DNA from 4 places in the Oxobacter pfennigii genome. Region 4 is predicted to be linked to each of the others. Evidence: riboswitches for the same ligand, from Rfam matches in the RefSeq annotation. Region 4 holds a riboswitch; each other region holds the start of a gene.

Region 1 (4,874 bases), on a different contig from region 4:
TTGCATCCTCCACATTGTTTAAAAGAGCCCTGTATATTTTCATAGCCTCCCGGTGAAGACATCCGGCAGCTATGCAGGTATATAAAAAGTAAGTGTTTACAATAAAATAAATTATTTTATAGCCTTTTATGGCATTTAATATAAAATAAGGTATAAAATATGCCATCAATATATTTAAAACAACGATTATAAAGCCGGCAACCTTTAGGGCCTGCGGAGTCTTTGCCACTTTTCTGGCTGCTTTTTCTTCAAAGGCTATTATATTCCCCATAAGCTTTATGGGATGGGGAAAGCTGTATGGATCCCCTATGGCTACATCTATTAAAGCTGCTATACTTAATTCAATCATTTTTTGATTCCTGCCAGACTGCGTATATATTCCATATCCAAATTCTCTTCAACTATTTGAGCCAGCTTTTCCAGTTCTTCTTCCCTTTTTTCCTTAAGGTCAATACTATCCTTTTCGGCTAAGTTCTTTTTCTTTCTTATAGTATTTAAAAGGCTGCTTCTGAATTCATGAGAGTCAAATATGCCGTGGACATAAGTGCCGTAATACCTTCCGTCCCTCATATCGCCGTCCATATAACTCTCGGCCTTTCTTTCCTTAAGGTTTATATGCACAAAGGGATTCATATTGCCGTAAGTCCTGCCGGAATGTATTTCATAGCCGTATACCTTATGTCCCATAGCCTCTCCTTCAACGTTTGAAGTTATTTTACTGCCCTTGAATTCAGTTACAGTGTCAAACATTTTAAGGCCTTCTTCCACTTCTCCCTTTGTTACTTCCCAGCCTTCAACATCTATTATTTCTTTTCCCATCATCTGATATCCGCCGCACACTCCAAAGATTATGCCTTTGTAGTTTAAAAAGGCTTTATCAAACCCGACGCTTTTTAGCCATCTTATATCTTCTATGGTATTTTTGCTTCCGGGGATTATAACCATGTCCGCATCCCCAATTTCATCTGGAGAGGTTATGAAATTTACGGATACATCCTCATCGAATTTAAATGGATCAAAATCCGTAAAATTGGATATTCTGGGTAAGCGTATAACTGCTATTTTTATGCTGCCGCTGGTTGAAGCTTCAAATTCGATGGCTCCGTCTTCCTCGTCAAGCTTGACACGCATGTAGGGTACAATTCCCACCACAGGTATTTTAACCAAATCCTCTATCATATCTATACCCGTTTGAAGAATGGTCTTGTCTCCTCTGAATTTATTAATAATGATCCCTTTTATTCTTTTTCTTTCATTCTCATCTAAGAGCATTACGGTACCGTATATACAGGCAAACACTCCGCCCTTGTCTATATCGGCTACCAAAAGCACCGGAGCATCGGCAATTTCCGCCATCCCCATATTTACGATATCGTTATCCTTAAGGTTAATCTCCGCCGGACTGCCTGCGCCTTCTATAACCACCAAATCGTTATTGCTTTCAATTTCTTCATATATTTCCTTTATCATATCCCTAAGGCGGGGTTTAAATTCAAAATACTCCACCGCATCCATATTCATATAAGGCCTTCCCTTTATTATGACCTGGCTTTTTCTGTCGGTGGTAGGCTTTAATAAAATGGGATTCATCAGCACCGAAGGATCTATCTTTGATGCTGTTGCCTGGAGTACCTGGGCTCGTCCCATTTCAAGGCCTTCCATTGTTACGTATGAATTTAAGGACATATTTTGTGATTTAAAAGGATATACCTTTAATCCTTCATTTGCAAATATTCTGCATAAAGCCGCAGTCATGAGGCTTTTGCCTGCCGAGGACGCTGTCCCCTGTACCATTATTCCAGGCATATTATCATCTCCGTTTTATTAAAATTTTCTATAATTAAAAAACCCGCTCCATCAAAAGGCAGCGGGTACATGTACTACAAAAATCCATATTATTTGTCTGATAGGCAAAAATTGGATTGTCCAATATACTACCACTTCCCTTCCCTCCGAAGGATTAGCATATCTCAGGTAGGTCTCCTGGCTGGCGGGTCGTCCTCCTCCTACCTTCCCGGTTGTCCGGTGGTCTAGGATTTGTCGCCGTATACAGTAGCGGGGGCTACAGCGGATTTTCACCGCTTTCCCTTTTATGCTAAAAAGCACCTAAGATTTTTTTATTTAATTTGCTATTTCTATTATATATTAAGCACTTTTTACCTGCAACACAAATAAATTAGAAAGTTTATACTTTTGCAAATAAATATGACAAAATCATTAAAGAATATGCTGTAACATACTTATTTTTTTCACATAACATGTTACTAGAATAGTATATATTTGCAGAATAGAGGGATGGCCATGAGTACAAGTACAGTTTATATTTCCGATTTTGGTACAAATAAAAACGCTGTTAATAATAAGAATGGCATCTTCGGGACCCCGACAAGCACTGCATTGTTTACAATATTAATCCTTGTAATAATTATTTTGGCTTGCGGTGGCCAGGTTTTCGGCGGATACAGTAATTACCCCGGATACGGCGGTTTTTCTCCCTACGGATACACCTATCCCCCTTGGAGAAGATGCTACAGATACAACCCTTACGATATGTACGACGATTAATCACACCGTCTATAAAATTGTAAATAAACACTAAAAGGGATTGTCCTTTTAACAGTCCCTCTTTTTACTTTAAACTTTTAAGATATTTTCTTAAATCCGCATCTGCCTTCAGATATGGATTTTATTTTTTTGAGCATTTCCAATAAATCAAAGGGTTTCTCCAATATATCCTGATAAGTCCCCTCCGGCGGAAAATCAACGCTGTTATAAACCGTTCCCGTAACCAACACGACAGGTATATCCCGAAGCATAGCATCTGAGCGCATTCTCTCTACCGTCTCCCGGCCGTTGATTCCCGGCATATTAAGGTCTAAGAGCACAATGTCGGGCTTTTTGCATTCCCTTAGTTTTCTCAGGCCTGAAAGGCCGTCATATGCTGCGGTAACCTCATACCCTTCATCTGAAAGCATTTCACTTATTACCATTACTATCGCTGGTTCATCTTCAATTATCATTACATGAGCCATATCGTCCACCTTCTTAATACATTGTTTTATCATACGGTCTTTTTCCTTTTAAAAACAGTAAGTCCGTCATATAGCATCAATTATTACTAATATTTACCATGTATTATTCTTCACATATATTCCAATTCCTTCTAAATTAATGAAACATATGGAATTTTTACAATAAATATAGAAAAAGTTATGTTATAATGGGTGGAACTAGAGTTTATTTAAATAAATCTTCCTGCTTTTCCCACAACATTCTACGCTGAAAATTATAACTCCGCCATCATTTTTGTAATTTATTAAATCCGATATATCAAAGGCCTTTGATTTAGTTTTTCCACTAAAGTTTTTTACCTCATGTGCTTTAACTTGTATAGGAATACGACCTAATAGACTTTCTTTTTTATTTGTTTCATTTATATATACAAAGATAAAACCATCCCATGAATCAGCCCTATCATTAAAATCTAAGTGCGGAGTTAAACATTCAGAATTAAATAGTACTTCATTAATAATTGTTATTCCTTTACCTTCAATAGATTCTACTTATTCGGGTGATAAATAATAATGAAAAGCTAAATGAAACAATGTTTCGTTTTGGTCAGCAACAGAGAAAATGAATTAAAAAGTTACCTTGTGCTAATTGGTAAGTGCAAAACCCCATTATACGATTTGATGTTTATCCGAAATGCAGACAACCATAATATGGCGGTCAAGTCGAATAGGTTTACTTATATAGCCGACAAACCTTGTTGGCACCAATAAAGAGACCTGACCGAAAGATTATGGCTGTTAGATTCATCTAACCGAGATAATATCTCGGTCAGATGCTTACTCTACCCTGCTGCCTTAAGGATACGAATTATGTTTGTAACCTTGAGGTCGTAAAACCTGACCGTTACATTATAACGGTTAGATAAAGGTAACACTTATAAAACCATCTGTTAGAATACCATTGAATCAACAAACAGTCCCTCGAAGTCTGGCCTTCCCGATAATTCAACGTATTTAGTGGAGTTTGATATTTTTTCTAATTCACCGATCGCTGATTCGGAAAGAAGGCACATCTTCGAGCCGGTACCTGCGGAATTGCCGATGGATTTAACCTTGCCTGCAAGCTCCTTCGGTAAAAGTCCGATGTTTAATGCGCTTTCTATATTCATGAAATTGCCGAAGCCTCCGGCAACATAAATGGTTTCTACATCTTTAAATTCGATGCCTGCTTCTTTAACGAGAATCTTCATTCCCGCACTTACGGCAGCCTTGGCAAGCTGTACCTCTCTTACATCTTTCTGGGTAAATACAACATCACCTTCTATGGTAAATTGCTTTCCGCTGTCGGTTGTGGTTATCCTGTTCTTTAATGAATCCGGAAGGTCCAATTCTTCCGGCTTATACATTCTGCCCGTCTTATTTATTATCTCATACTTCACAAATTCAGATACGGCATCAAGAACTCCCGAACCGCAAATACCTATGGGCTTCGCATCCCCTATTGTTGAATATATTTTGTCCTGGGACAGGTCTATCTTTGATACTGCTCCTTTGACACCGCCTATTCCCCATTTAATTGTAGCTCCTTCAAATGCCGGGCCTGCTGCCGTTGCACAGGATACAATGCCGTCTTTGTTTCCTACAGCCATTTCTCCGTTTGTGCCAAGGTCTAAAAGTAGTGAATATTTTTCTGACTTGTGCATGCCGCAGGCAAGTATTCCGGCAGTTATGTCGCTTCCCACATAGCTTGCTACTCCTGGAAGGACTGAAACGTAACCGTCGATAGGCATGTTCATTTCCCTTCCCGGCACCTCAACGAGGTCAGTTACAACCGGAATATATGGGGAAACGGCAATACTTTCG
Region 2 (4,874 bases), on a different contig from region 4:
AAGGTGCAATGCCATTTTCAGTAAGCATAATCTCTGCCGGGTCGCTGGGGGAAAGATAGGACAGGGTAAAGGATAATATTGTAATACCTATGAAAGTGAGCAAAAATAATACCGCTGATTTTACAGCAGATTGAATCATGATATACCACCCTCTTTTAAAACAACATTAAAATTCATCAAGTAATTTTATTTCCCAGGCGCAGTAAAGCGGTAAATATACGCTTCCTGGTACTCATACTGCATCCTGTCGGCAATACAGTTAAACCAGGGATCCTCCGGATCTATATGAATATATCCTTTAGGAGGCATTCTCCGCATTTCTACCGAAAATCCTTCATAAAAAAACGCCCCGGCAATATCGTTTAAAGAGTGAAGCTGCATTGGAATTGTTCCCTGCCTGTCTATTTGCTTTTTGTAATAGAGCAGGCTGGGGTTTTTGCTGTAATCGGTATATGTGCAATAATATACGCCTCCGGGCTTTAATGCCTGCTTCATTTTCCAGGCATGTTCTTTTAAGTCCTGTAATAGATAAATAACGGAAATGCTGAAGGCCAGATTAAAGGTATCGATAAACTTGTCCACATTGGCGGTTGCTTCATATGAAATGGGCAAATCCTTTTTCCTCTTGTTGGCCACCTCAATGGATTTTTTGGCTAAATCAACGCCAACCCCCTTTAAAAAAGGTTTTTGTTGATATAAAAACCTTAAAAAACCTCCTTGATTACAACCAAAATCCAGAACAGTACAATCCAGAATATTTTTCTCCTTTATCATGTCCAGCACCTTATGCCAGTGGGGTTGATGATTATCCTCCATGGACTGTTCTCCGGCTGTGTCGTCATTCCACCATACGTCGTACAATTGTTCATCAGACATTAAATCTCCTCCTCATACTACTGATATTTATGTATAGATTCATACTCTCTTTTGTCAATTTCATCCCGGTATTATTTTTAGCTAATCACCAGTCAAGCTCTCCATATGCCACAAGTTCGCTCCCCTTTGGAGCCGAAAGAGAAGCACAATGATACAATACCACTCCGTCAAATTCCGCTGAATAAGTATCAATAATTTGGCCGAATAAATCCGTTGTGTATCCAAGCTTGTCGCCTTTCCTGATTTTTTGCCCGGCTGTAACGGCAGGCAGCCAGCATCCAGTACTCTTTGCTTCCGTATAGCAAACATTTGTTAATTCCAGAGGTGCTTTGTCAGGGAATATAAGGCTGTCATCGGCAAGTATATCCAGTCTTTTCAATACCCGTTTTGCATCAAGAATGTATTTTTCGACATCATCTTTAAGGCAAAGGCCATTGCAGCCTCTTTCCACAAGGATAGCCGGTATGCCAAGCATGGCGGCACAGCCAAAAGTGCCTGAGGTTTCCATACAATTTACCATGTAAGGCAAATCCAGAACCTGGCTCATTTTTTTAGATGCCTGTACAACTTTTGAATTGCAACTGCCTGAAAAATAGGCATAAGGTATCAGAGATTCATATAAATCACCGCCGTGAAAATCCATGTAATAATCGGCAGCCTTAAAAAACTCATTGGTTATAACGTAAGCTATTTTTTCTGCGATGCTGCCCTTTTCATCACCTGGAAACATGCGGTTTATGTTTTTCCCATCCTCCGGCACAACAGCGGCACAGCGCTTTGAAAAAGCCTGAAGATTGACCGGGTGAACAAGGATTATTTGACCGGAAATATCTTTGGGATCAAGCCCTGCTCCCAGCCGTATAGCCGTGAGGATTCCGGGATATTCGCTTCCATGTACTCCGGATGTGATGAGCATGGTCTTGCCTTGTTTTTCTCCATTAATCAATGTGACCGGCATCACTGTTCCGGTATCCAAAACCTTGATAAAGCCCTGTGCTTTAGTCCCTCGTTCTGCTGTAATTCCGCCTAGGGAAAATATGGGTTTCATTCTGCATTCTCCTCCATATAATAAATTTTTTTGCCACAATTAAAAAACCTCTCAACCGTAAACAGTCAAGAGGTAATAACAACCCATGCAAATAACATATGCATAAATGCACCTCTCTATCGCTCGTAGAGTTAAAATGGTGAATAAAACAGGCAGGTCTTCTGGCTTAAGCATCATCACCCTTGCAGCCTTCCCGGTTTCCCAGTGGCATTTAGCAAGGACTCTTCTTTCACAGCGGCGGGACCGCGTGGGATTTCTACCCACTTCCCTTTTCACCGGTTTATAATTTTGTCCATCAAAATCATAACCGGCACCTGTTTTTTTATATTCAATTAAGTTTCATTTTATATTATGACCATATGAAACACAATGAATTTTTCACCTTTATTTGTAATAATTTGTGCTGTTTCCATAAACTCCTTACTTCATTTCTCCCTTGTAGAGGCTTTAAGCCATTGGGAAACCAGCAATTCCGCTAATTCATTGGCAATGTTGTTTCCCCAGTATATGCCTTCCTTTGTAAGCTTGAAGCTGTAACCTTCGGGAACAATTAATCCTTCGATTTTTAATTGCTGCGCAAAAGCTTCAATTATATCACTACTTTGTTCCCAAAAGCCTGCCGGTTCAACGTCAAAATTACCAAACTGTATTTTGCCTATAAGCCGGTAGATATAATTATACATAGAAACTGTTAAAGCTCCTTGAAGGGTGTCTGCCCTGCCGGATTCAACGGCGGCACCATACTCTGAAATATCGAAGGGATTCATCCATATAAAATCCCCTAGCCTGCCGCCGGCGGCGGCGCCTAAAGCCAGTGTATCCCCTCCGCCGTAACGGGTTGTTACATATTTATACGCATCCCTTTTAGGCCTTACCATTTTTGTAAGTTCCAAAAGCTCGAAGCCTTCTTTTGTAAGCCAATCATATATTTTCATGAAAAAATCATATTCTTTTTTATCTGAATCTATGGAATCACGTTCCCCATCCGAAAACTGCGTGCCAAGCGCCGACCCTTCACGCAGCATTAGGGAATAAAATGATAATCCTGCAATATCCAAAGAAGAGATGTGCTTTAAATCTTTCTCTAATTCCTGCTCTGTCTGGCCGGGATAATTGTAAATAAGGTCCATACTCACATTTTCAAAGCCTTCATGCCTTAACTTGCTGATTTTTGAAACTGCATCCTCACCGCTGCCTCTTCTTCCCAGCAACTTTCTTCCCCTGTCACAGAAGGTCTGCACCCCTATGCTTAAACGGTTAACTCCTTCTTTTAAAAACATGTCTGATTTATCCTCTGTCAATTCGGTGATACTGGTTTCAACTGTAATTTCCGCATCATGTTTTAATGGCAGATATTCCTTGATAGCATGCAAAATATCCCTTAAATTGCCTGTTTCAAGGGAGGTAGGAGTGCCGCCTCCGAAATATACCGCATCAAAGCTGCTGTTTTGTATGTATGGAAATACGCCGTAGCTTTTTATTTCATTGATTATTAACTGGTGATAATCGTAAGCCGGAGCGCACAAATATCTTCGCATGTTGCAAAAAGTGCATATCTTGCTGCAAAAGGGTATATGTATATAAACGGCTTTAGGACGCGTATCCGGTTCCATCTGCAAAAGGTATTCCTTCAGGAAAGATTTTTCATTACGAAGCCTTCTTAAGGGAGCCAAGGCATCGTGATGTCCTTTTAAACGTTTTGAATACCTCCCTTTTACTTCTGACTGAATGTTATTCATCATTGTCCCCATCCCTGCTCTCCTTAAAAATTATATTCCCTCTGCCCTTCTAAGAACTTCCATGAATACCTTTTGTGCAGTTTCCAAATCCCTGGAATCGGGATGTTTTGCCGCTTCCATGTGCCTGTTGATCCTCTCCGGTGTCATGTAGTGGGGATGATCGGGAGGATATTGCCTGACCCGTTCGGTAAGTGCCGGATCTATTTTCCCCTGGCAAATAAAATCTCCAAGATATTCATTGGAAGCATCCACAAGCTGCTTAAGCCTCTCTATGACTTTCCCGGCATGAGGTGAATCAGGATAAGCTCCTAAAGTCGCAAACAGGGCAACCTTCTTATCCTTAACTCCCTGTATATATTCCTTCATTGCTGCATCGGCATTTCCCTTATCAATCCAGCATCCCAAAATAACCAGATCACAATCTTCCAATGCCGGCTGCTCTGAAACAGAGTGGATGAAGGTTCCTTCAGGCATTACCTCCAGGATGGCTTCGGCAACTTTTTTTGTATTTCCTGTTTTGCTGGAATACACAATCATTGTTTTCATATATTTCCCTCCCAAATATGGTTTTCTCTATATTAATCTCTGCTTTTATACTCAGCAGGAATAAGTCAATCCAATCGGTACAAATACCGGCTTACCTGTTCTCTCATCCAGCTTTACGTCAGCTTCAACCTGATAGACATCTCTGAGCAGTTCACGGGTAAGCACATCCTCGGCTTTTCCCTGGGCAACAAGCTGTCCATTATTCAAAACCGCCAGCCTTTCACTGTAGCGTGCCGCCTGGTTAAGGTCGTGAAGCACCATGACAACAGTGATATCAAGCTCCTTGTTAAGCCTTTTTATAAGCTCCATCACTTCCATCTGATGGCATATGTCAAGAAAAGTGGTGGGCTCATCCAGCAGAAGTATTTCCGGACGCTGGGCCAAAGCCATGGCAATCCATGCCCGCTGCCGCTCGCCTCCTGATAAAGTATTTACCATCCTGTCAGAAAGCCCTTCCAATCTGGTCTGCTCTATGGCCCAGCATATGATTTCTTCATCTTCAAAGGTTTTTTCTTCATACCACCTTTTATGAGGCATCCTTCCGTAACCTACAAGCTCTCTCACCGTAAAGTCCGGAGGCGTTGCCTGGTGCTGTGACAATACAGACAGTTTTTTTGCAACTTCCCGGGTAGGCAGCAAGTGTATGTCCTGGCCGTCAAGGAGCA
Region 3 (4,874 bases), on a different contig from region 4:
CCGGTACGACTAATAGCTTCGGCAACAGCATCATCATCAGCTTGCGACTTCCCCGCAAATAACCCCGGAGAATGGGCATACCTTCCTAACCGCACTATTTCCTCCACGGTATATCCGTAACCTACGCTGTGACTTTGTGACAACACACCTACGAGCTTTGCAAGCTCATTGGGCCGGTAGCTCTTGGCATTGCGACCTAATACGCTGATATTACCCGAATATGACGTACCGCCGCTTATGGAGCTCACTACCGTTGACTTACCTGCACCGTTAGGTCCGACAAGCATCAGCCATTGTCCGGCTTTCAGAGAAAAGCTCACCTTATCTGTGACTGTGAGTTCTCCGTATCTGACGGTTAAGTCGCTAACCTTAAGCATCTAACGCCTGCCTCCTTTACTTGATGAGTAGAATATCCAGATAAACAGCAATGCTCCGACGAAACTGGTGATTATACCAATGGGCAATTCCCGAGGATTTAAAAAGGTACGTGCAGCCAGGTCCGAAAGCATAAGGAAAATTGCTCCTCCGAAGGCGCTTGCCGGGAGCAGTCTCTTATGGTTTGGCCCTACAACCATGCGTATCATATGAGGTGTTACCAATCCTACGAAACCGATAGTTCCGCTAATGCTGACACACACGCCGATTAGCGCTGACACACAGATTAAAACCAGAAGCTTGACTTGTCTGACATTCACGCCGATGTTCCTTGCATTGTCCTCTCCAACGGCAAAAGCATTGAGTTCTCGGGTCTGGAGCATCAGTAATCCGCCGAACAGAACCAGGGCACCTAAAAGCATTGCGGCGTTTCCGTAAGTGCATCCCGCAAAGCTCCCCATAGTCCAAAATACTATGGTCTTTACCTTTTCGCCTGCAAAGGTAACTAACAGCGAAGTTATGCTGGATACAAACATATTGAATATCACGCCTAAAAGGATTATGGTATTGGTTGACAGAGAAAAATCCAGCTTATAGGCCAGCGCAAGCACCGTTATAATGGATATAAAAGCAAATAGCATAGCCGTTAAGACCGTTCCGGCAAAAGGAAAGCCGGGGATTGACAGACCTAACGCAATGGCAAGGACGGCGCCTAAGGAGGCACCTCCGCTGACCCCAAGGGTAGTCCCGTCTGCCAGGGGGTTTTTAAGCAAGCCCTGCATTGCCGCACCGCCAACCGACAGTGACGCTCCTGCCAGCGCCACACACAGCACTCGCGGCAAGCGTATGGTCATTATTATTACGCTTTTCATAAACTCCGACAGAGGCACATTCACGCTGCCCAGCGCAACGCACAGTATTGCCACAACGAGAGTTACCGCCCCGAAGATCAGGTACTCAGTAAGCCGGAAACCTTCTGGCTTGGATTTATTGGCCGCCATAGACAAAGTTGTAGAGCATCTCTACTCCGTCGGCAAGGCGGGGGCCGGGACGTGTCAGCTCGTTATTCGGCATATTTATAATTCCGTTATTTGCGACAGCCTTTACGTTATTCCAGCCGGGACGGGATTTGATACTTTCGACAGGTTCAAGACCCTCACCAAAATACATAGTTACTGTCATAATGTAGTCGGGATTGCGTTCCAGTACTTGCTCTTCAGAGATTTCTGCCCAATCGCTGATGTCTCCGAAGGTATTTTTTAAGCCTAATATATTAGCAGCCTCATCCATAAATGTATTGCTTCCAGCAGTCCACAAGCCAAATTCCAGAGGCGAAACCTCAAAGTAAATGCTCTTGCCGGATGCTTTGGCAGAGGCTTTTGCACCAATGTCATCAATCTTTGTTTTCATATTTTCAATTATTTTAGCCGCTTCTTCATTTCTATTGAGTATCTTGCCCATAAGTGCGATACTCTTGTATGTACCAGCAATATCAATTGCATCGGAAGCCACTACGGCAATGCCGGCTTGAGTGAGTTGGTTTATTTGCTCATTTGTTTGAGCCATGGTCCCCATAAAAACTACTTGAGGTTTGAGGGAAATAATCTGTTCAATGTTGGTATCATTGCCCGAGCCGACAGACGCAACTTCAAGTACTTCCGCCGGGTAGTCACAGTATTCGCCACGGCCTACCATAGTATCACCTAAGCCAAGAGCATAGACAATCTCGGCATTGGCAGCAGTGATTGCAACTATCCTTGTAACGGGTTCTTTTATTGTCACTTCACGCCCGGTCATGTCCGTTACAGTGAGCGGATACACAGTTTTGGCTGTAGGTTCAACTGTACCTGTGGGTGTCGGCGACGGAGTGTTTTCAGAATTGGTTGCACAGCCTGCTAACATGGATATGGCAAGAGCTGCAGATAAAGCAATTGACAATATCTGGCGTTTCATAATGAAAAGCCCCTTTCTTGTATATATTTGTATAAAAGAATAACCGCTCCCATCCAGATAGGAGCGGCAAGAAACATTTTCAGACTGGCACAATGCCTATACAGCCGACCATCCCAACCCCAGAGGTAAGCATAATGTCTATACAGGTCTCCCGGCTTGGCTTCATCTTACTGGGGTGCCTTCCCACCCTGCGGCAGTGACTTAATACCCTTTCATCAGCTTCACGGTTACTGGGATAGCCCCGAAATTACATCGGCGTCCCCACAGAGCGGTAGTATAACGCTCCGGCGCATTTTACGCATACAGACGGATTATTCTAGTTGCTGTATAATTTTAACCCGCCAGGACAGCTTTGTCAAGGGGAATGAGTGTTTTGTGCATCAGGCGTCAAGCATTTCAACAAAGGCAGCCAGCCTTGTTTTAAGCTGACCTGTATCATTTTGCGAATAATCGGTTTCAATGCTTATATAAGGCAAATTCTTCTTTTCATTCACAAGTCTTTTAACGCTGTAGGTTTCAATATTATAGGTATGACATGCTTGAAGAATGACGTCTATTACTCCCTGAACCCTGTATTTATCTATAAGCTCTGATAATAATTCAATCCTGTTGTTATTTGGCGACATACAGGAACAGGCTATACTTATATATTTTTCAGCCAGCGCTTCAAAAGGGTCTTTATCTTCATCAACAAGTGTATCTATAGCTTTAACACCGCTGCAGTTTTCAAAACAAACTATCACACCGCCGTTGTCCTCAACAGCCTTTACTATTTTTTCACTGACACCGCCTATGGGGCAGCCGGTAATTAGTATCCTGGGGCTGTCTTGAAGATTTCTCCTTGCGCCTTTATCATAAAGCTCTTTTATTTGCTTTGTCAGGGCAGCAACGGAGTCAACCTGTTCTTCTTTGCTGGTTTTAAAATTTGCACCGTTAAGTACCTGAAACATTTCGTAGCCTGAAATAGGGGGAGGGCAAAACAAAGCCAGCTCGTAAAACTCCTTTAAAGCTTTTCTTTGTTCGTTTCTGTCCTTTATTGCCTTTTTGAGCTTTTCATAGGTTATTTCAACATTGAACTCTTTTTCCACTCGTTCTTTAAGGGAGATTATTTCATCTCTCCAAAGCGCAAGAGATTTACCGTTGCTGCCGGACTGGGGCAATTGCATTATATGCATTGGTTTTATCTCACCGAGGTATTCGTACATTTTCTTTTTTCCGTCACAGGTGGTTTCACCGACTAGCATGTCTGAAAAATAAAAATAAGGGCAGGTATCGGTAATTGCATGTCCATAACTGGATTTTATAAGAGGGCATAAGTTTCTTGGAAGTACTTCTTCAGCCGCAGCTATGGGTTCATTGCTTGTACCGCAAAGGGATATGGGTATAGCGCCTGCTGCCATTATGATTTCCCAGGGGGTAAAAGTACAGTAAGTTCCGACAACTTTCCTGCCTTCTTCCTTTAATTTCATGATTTCAATAAATCCTGCTTTTCTTGCTTCACTGAATGTATCAAATGCTTCAGGCAAATTAATCATCAAATCACTCCAAGCTTTCATTTTAAAAGTAATTATATATGAATGACAGCCTTATTACTAATTGAAAAAACCAATATAACAGCCATAATTAATTTAAAAAAGCAATTCTCTAAATGATTAAGATTTTAGGGTGGTTTATTTTTCTTTGTTTGCTTTCAGCATTTTTGCAAAACCTTCATAACGGGTGCGAAGTATTCTCTCATGCTCTTCTTCGTCTGTTCTCATCTGTTCAAAAAATTTCTTTACCATTGGATCCTCTGCGTGGTCAGCCAGCTTTTGATAATGCTGCTGGGCTTTAATTTCATCTTCGATAGCTTCCAAAATGCCAGTCAGTATTTTTTGCATATAATCTATCCCTTCATAATATAAACTTAAAACTTGTCAGCATGTTCACGCTTATAGCAGTTTTACTGCAACCAAAGTTATATCGTCCCTGGTTTTCTCATAACTTAAAAAGTCAATGAAATCCTCATGAATTTTATTAACCATTTGAGCAGGATTCAGTTGATGAATTTCGGCAACCAGTTTCTTAAGCCTGCCTTCATAAAATTCATTGTGAGACATTTGTTCTGGCAGTCCGTCAGACATAATGAGCAGGGTCATCCCAGGAGAAAAGTGTGCTGTAGAATCCTCATATTTTAACAATTGGGCACCTATGGCTGTTGATATGGGAAGATTCGCATTGCCAAGCTCTGTTATATTTTCTTTATCCTTTATTAATAAAGGACTGATATGAAGGCCGGCATTGCAGTAAGTAAGTTCATTTGTCTTCAAATCAATAACTGCCATAAGCAAGCATACCAGATATTCCTCGGGATAACCTTCCTTTAAATAGTGTTCAATAAAGAAATCCATGATTTCTTTAGGCGATAATAATTGACCGGGTGTATGTTTTAACCTGAAAAAACTTCCTATAGTATCCTTTATAAAAATCGCCAGCATGGCACTATCCAATCCATGTCCCGAGACATCAGCAATAAAGCATACATATTGCTCAAAGAAATCATTGAG
Region 4 (4,874 bases):
TATGGAGTCTACATCCTCTTTATGAAAATACTCTCCTATTTTGCGAACCCACAGACAGCTTTCGTTAAACCCTACAGGAAAAGGCATGTCCAGAAATTCTGCCCTGTACTCCTCCTGTAAAAAGCCCTTTATCGTCCTTCCCATATAATCCCCGTAAGCTAAAAGATTAAGTTTGGCTTTCATGAAGCCCTGTATTTCCTGGCTGGAAGTCTCGCATATAAAACGGCAGTTTATTTTTATGCCTAGCCTATCAAGAATTTCCTTGATATATTCAAAGCTCTCGGCCGTTGCATTTGCTATGGATTTTTCGGCTATTATATTCACTGAATTTTCCTTTGCATCAACATTTTTATCAATCAGGCTTTTTGCTATTTCCATATAAGCCATCAATATTCCCTGTAAATAGTCTCCCTGTATATTCCCGTCCGTCAGGACTGGTATGATTTTCATGTCTTCCTCTTCTAAATTTCTTACAAAATCTATATTATCTCCTATGATGCCGCTAGGGCATGTCGTCAGTACAAAAATCGCCTTAGGCTTTTGAGCCCTGGCCACAATTATTTTTTTGCGCAGTTCTTCTATCCCACCAAATATCATAACACCCTCGTTCATTTCAGACGAAATAACAGGAGGCGATACCTGAAGCGGCAGTACGATGCCCCTCTCAAGCAAAAAACGGCGGGCAAGGGAGGTTATGCTCTGATATGCAATATGTGCGCAGCTGCTGGGCCCATGGGCGATGCATATGGAGTCCTTAAGCTGGGTGCAAATGCTCATGGCCCCGCTGAAGGCACAGCCGTGAAGGGGCTCCCGGTGAATTAAATTCTTGGAATAGAGCATGGGCTTCTTAACGGTAATTTCAACGGGCTTAATGGTCCTGCTGAAAGAGAAGGAGGTTTGCTTCTTTAAGAGCACCTTTTCCTCCAGCTCTTCGTCTGAAAGAGGCAAGGCTTCATACAATACATTCTGTTTAAAAATATAATCCGCAAGACTTTCAAACTTAGCAGCTATTTCAGAATCAGGGAATTTTTCTAAAAGGCACATGCCTTCCCTTTCACTTTGGGAAAATAAATCACTTCGGGGGAATGTCTCCAAAACCGGCAAATTTACGGCATCGCAAAAACGCTTTATGCGTTCCTCTTCTTCTTCCAATCCGCGGGAATTTATAATTATTCCGCCGGCACGGTTTATATACGTATCGTAGTTCTTTAATCCCCGGAGTATATTGTTGGCAGCATAGATTGACATGAACTCTCCCGATGTTATTATATATACCTTGTCCGCATATTCACGGCGGATGGGCACCGCAAAACCACCGCAGACCACATCGCCTAAAACATCGTAAACAATTGCGTCATAGTTGTTTCCTTTTATTCCAAGGCGATCAATAAGCTCGAAGGTGGTTAAAATTCCCCTTCCGGCACAGCCTACCCCCGGCTCCGGTCCGCCTGCCTCGACACAATGTATTCCATAGGCTCCTTCAAATACAATATCCTCCAGCTTGTATTTATCGGGGCTTGTACTTTTTATGTATTCAAGAACGGTGTTTATCCTGTTCCCATGGAGCAGCAGCCTTGTAGAATCGTGCTTTGGGTCGCAGCCCACCTGAAGGATTTTATTCTTCTTTTTGGCAAGGGCGGCGGATATATTTGCCGAAAGGGTAGACTTTCCTATTCCACCCTTTCCATAAAAGGCCAGCTCAGTCATCCGATGCACTTCCTTTAATTAAAGTATTTTTATTCTTCCTGCAGCATTTTTCTTTTTTCTTTTGAACTCTTTGCTCCAACATGCGCCGGCGCTTCTCACTTACCGGCTTCAATCCCGCGTTCTCCATGATTCTGGGCCAGTTCCCCAGGCGGTATTTTAAATAATCAAAGGCAGGAATCTCTGATTTTATCGGAAGACGCCCCAACTTTGTGGCGAGATCGCGCACCCGCTGATAAAGCTGTTCGTCGGTTTCCCTACGATATTGAGTTATACATTCTTCATAGTTTTCTTTTAAATATTTTACACTATCCAAACCCTTTGTTCCACCTCCCGATATAAAAAAAGAAATCTTCTTTTTATACATCCGTACGACACCTTACATCTGAATTCCCCCCTTTCATGAAATTAAAAAGCACCCCTGTTTATTCAGAGGCGCTAAAAAGACAACTTTTAAATATTAAAAATGAAATAACACTATATCAACATTATTTCCTGTCCTGTATTATCTTTCCCTCCGAAAGACTCAACAATTATCGGGCAGGTTTCCTGGCTGAGCTTCATTCTACTCCCTAATCTTCCCGGAATATACTCCCAGTGATTTTTTTCAAGGTTTCGTCAGCATCACAGTAACGGTGGGCTGCAGTGGTCTTTCACCACTTTCCCTTTTAACCCATTTCTATAAAACGGGTACCCGGTAATGGAATATTCTATTTTTGCTTATCTAAAATATATCATAAGAATGATGTTTAGCACAATATAAAATAATCATGTAAATGAGGCTGTCCTGTGCAGACGGTTGAAATCTGCACAGGACAAATAAAGGAGGTTGCCTGTTAACTCAATTGATGAAGTTTACAGCATATGGTTCTTTAGTTCCTGCATTCAGGAAGATATCCGGAGCTATTTCTCAGTCAAAATAAAAAACACCTCCGGCTTTTCAGAGGTGTATTACCAACAATACATTTCATACATTAAAGATAAACAAATGATATAATTATTCTGTTCATCCGAACTGCATTATCTTTCCCTCCGAAAGACTCAACAATTATCGGGCAGGTTTCCTGGCTCAGCTTCAATCTACTCCCCAATCTTCCCGGAATATATTCCAGTGATTTTTCAAGGTTTCGTCAGCATCACAGTAACGGTGGGCTGCAGTGGTCTTTCACCACTTTCCCTTTTAACCCGTTTTTAAACGGGCACCCGGTAATGAAATATTTAATTTTATTATTTATCTAAATATAACACAAAAGTGACGCTTTGTGCAATACCATATAATACATATTTCCGATAAAACTGTATAGTGCAGGCATTAAGCCTGCACTATACAGAATATAAGAGGATATTCAAATAAGTAGAAATTTTTAAATTAATGTATGTCCTTTAATTGTCCGCTACCTCTATTAATATAGGCTCCGCCAGCTGTTCCATACCTTCAAAGGTATCCCATACGAATACCTTTACTTTGTGTGTCCCGGTATCCGGTATGGTGAAGCCTCCCGTAAGTCTTACGACTTCTTTTGCTGCCACTTGTTTCGATGCATAGGCGTAATTTATCATCTCATTTTTACCATTTTCAATGTCATATAGGCAGATGATCAAGGTAGCCTGCTGGGATGAATTACCGTTGTTTGTCATACTCACGGTAACATTGGCATCTTCTCCGTTTTTGAAGCTTCCTTCACCTATCCTTTCCACTATAAAGTCTGACGGTTCTGTATCTTGGGATTTGAATACTCCATAGACTCCGCTTCCGCTTATGGGTGCTAACATTTTCCCCATGGCTTCTGGATAATCTGAAGCTATCCTTATCCATTCGCCTTTTGCCGGGTCAAAGCGGTATACCGATACTTCCGATATATCTGATACTCCGCTGCTTACATCCAGCCTTAATAACGCTTTATTGCTCAAATCCATACCGTCTATGGTCAGCTGGACTATGGGTCCGGCAGCTTCCATTCCATCTCCCGGAGCATACTCGGGATAACTGATTGTATTGCTTACATCGTTTAATGTCACTGTTGTATCGCTTGGAATTAAATCTTCATAGAAAACTATTGCCGTATTGTCTTCAAAAATTACTAGCTTGTCAAGGCTGGGTATCTCAGCAGGTTCTCCCAGCTTGCGCTTTGTAAATGTTGTATCCGAGCCTTCTTCAAGCCTGAACTCGTCCGTATAATGCCACAGTATCACATCCCCGTCATATATTGTTTTTTCTGTCAAGCCTACCCCCGGGTGAACTCCGTTGACCATATACATCCAGCCGGATTTGGATCCGTTATCAAATTCTTCCAGCCAGTAGCCTCCAAAGGCTTCCGGAGCCCTGATACCGCTTATATAGTTTTCTGAGTTTCCAATGGCATATGCCATCCCGTTATCGGCAAGAACCTTATAAAATACATCGGATACTTTTGCTCCCGACAGCACCGTAACTTCGGTTGCATCTATCCATGTTTCATATTTTGTATGGGTGTACGGTGAACCGTGGATGCTGTCTCCTATGAGCTTGAATGTCACGGTTATATTTCCGGCTCCTCCCTCAATAAACTTTACCGTTATGTCAAAGGTCTTTTCCATTTCCGCATCCCCGTAGGATATTTTTGCAGTAAGCTTTATTTCCTCATCCGTAGCATAGCGGGTGACTTTTCCCTCATCGGAAACTATCTGAGTGTTGCTGCTTTTCCAGGTGATGATCGAGCCAAAAGCTCCCCGCAATGGGAGGGTAAGGTCTTCGGTTACTTCCGACAGGTTTTCACCAATTGTAAGGGCCACCGCTTCTTCGGTTACTATGTGTTCGTCCAGTGTAGCTCCTTCTTCTATGGCTGCTTTATTAGAGCAGTATTTGAATACCAGCTCATCTCCGTCATTTAGCTGGGCTGCTGACAGGGGAGCTATCACCTTTTCCCCGTTTACATAGCAGTACCAAGCGGAGTCCTCTCCTGCTGTCAAGCCTGAAATCACCGATATTACTCCGTTATCCATGGTATAGCCTATATGTGCTTCATCCAGGGCGGCTCCGAAAATTTCATCTATGGTTTTTCCTGTTATATCTTCAAGGCCTGTCCTTTCAAGTATGATACCTCTGTCGGCATCGCCTATTACCGCTATGGAGGCGCTGCCTGCTTTAACAAGTCCTTTTGCCGCGTCTTTAAGGTCGAAGTATTCCTTGC

Evidence for each region. A riboswitch is a leader RNA that binds a small molecule or an ion and turns the genes downstream of it on or off. The one in region 4 is predicted to bind cobalamin.
Region 1: it holds a riboswitch for cobalamin, as region 4 does, so the genes downstream of both, OXPF_RS03145 (cobyric acid synthase) here and OXPF_RS13740 (homing endonuclease associated repeat-containing protein) in region 4, are expected to answer to the same signal.
Region 2: it holds a riboswitch for cobalamin, as region 4 does, so the genes downstream of both, OXPF_RS10100 (M14 family metallopeptidase) here and OXPF_RS13740 (homing endonuclease associated repeat-containing protein) in region 4, are expected to answer to the same signal.
Region 3: it holds a riboswitch for cobalamin, as region 4 does, so the genes downstream of both, OXPF_RS20895 (ABC transporter substrate-binding protein) here and OXPF_RS13740 (homing endonuclease associated repeat-containing protein) in region 4, are expected to answer to the same signal.

What each region holds. Positions count from the first base shown of each region.
Region 1 is NZ_LKET01000021.1:5,638-10,511, reverse strand. Features, by position in the region: gene cbiB (adenosylcobinamide-phosphate synthase CbiB) at 1-349, opposite strand, end outside; gene OXPF_RS03145 (cobyric acid synthase) at 346-1,806, opposite strand; cobalamin riboswitch at 1,957-2,125, opposite strand; gene OXPF_RS03140 (hypothetical protein) at 2,302-2,565, shown strand; gene OXPF_RS03135 (response regulator) at 2,643-3,065, opposite strand; gene OXPF_RS03130 (ASKHA domain-containing protein) at 3,962-4,874, opposite strand, start outside.
Region 2 is NZ_LKET01000031.1:48,189-53,062, forward strand. Features, by position in the region: gene OXPF_RS10090 (ABC transporter permease) at 1-139, opposite strand, end outside; gene OXPF_RS10095 (class I SAM-dependent methyltransferase) at 187-876, opposite strand; gene OXPF_RS10100 (M14 family metallopeptidase) at 962-1,924, opposite strand; cobalamin riboswitch at 2,059-2,257, opposite strand; gene OXPF_RS10105 (coproporphyrinogen-III oxidase family protein) at 2,350-3,666, opposite strand; gene OXPF_RS10110 (flavodoxin family protein) at 3,694-4,209, opposite strand; gene OXPF_RS10115 (ABC transporter ATP-binding protein) at 4,261-4,874, opposite strand, start outside.
Region 3 is NZ_LKET01000068.1:306,646-311,519, reverse strand. Features, by position in the region: gene OXPF_RS20905 (ABC transporter ATP-binding protein) at 1-377, opposite strand, end outside; gene OXPF_RS20900 (FecCD family ABC transporter permease) at 378-1,376, opposite strand; gene OXPF_RS20895 (ABC transporter substrate-binding protein) at 1,363-2,328, opposite strand; cobalamin riboswitch at 2,453-2,649, opposite strand; gene OXPF_RS20890 (double-cubane-cluster-containing anaerobic reductase) at 2,709-3,863, opposite strand; gene OXPF_RS20885 (ferritin family protein) at 3,999-4,208, opposite strand; gene OXPF_RS20880 (SpoIIE family protein phosphatase) at 4,260-4,874, opposite strand, start outside.
Region 4 is NZ_LKET01000039.1:81,292-86,165, reverse strand. Features, by position in the region: gene OXPF_RS13745 (nitrogenase component 1) at 1-1,707, opposite strand, end outside; gene OXPF_RS13740 (homing endonuclease associated repeat-containing protein) at 1,700-2,071, opposite strand; cobalamin riboswitch at 2,227-2,417, opposite strand; cobalamin riboswitch at 2,742-2,926, opposite strand; gene OXPF_RS13735 (immunoglobulin-like domain-containing protein) at 3,088-4,874, opposite strand, start outside.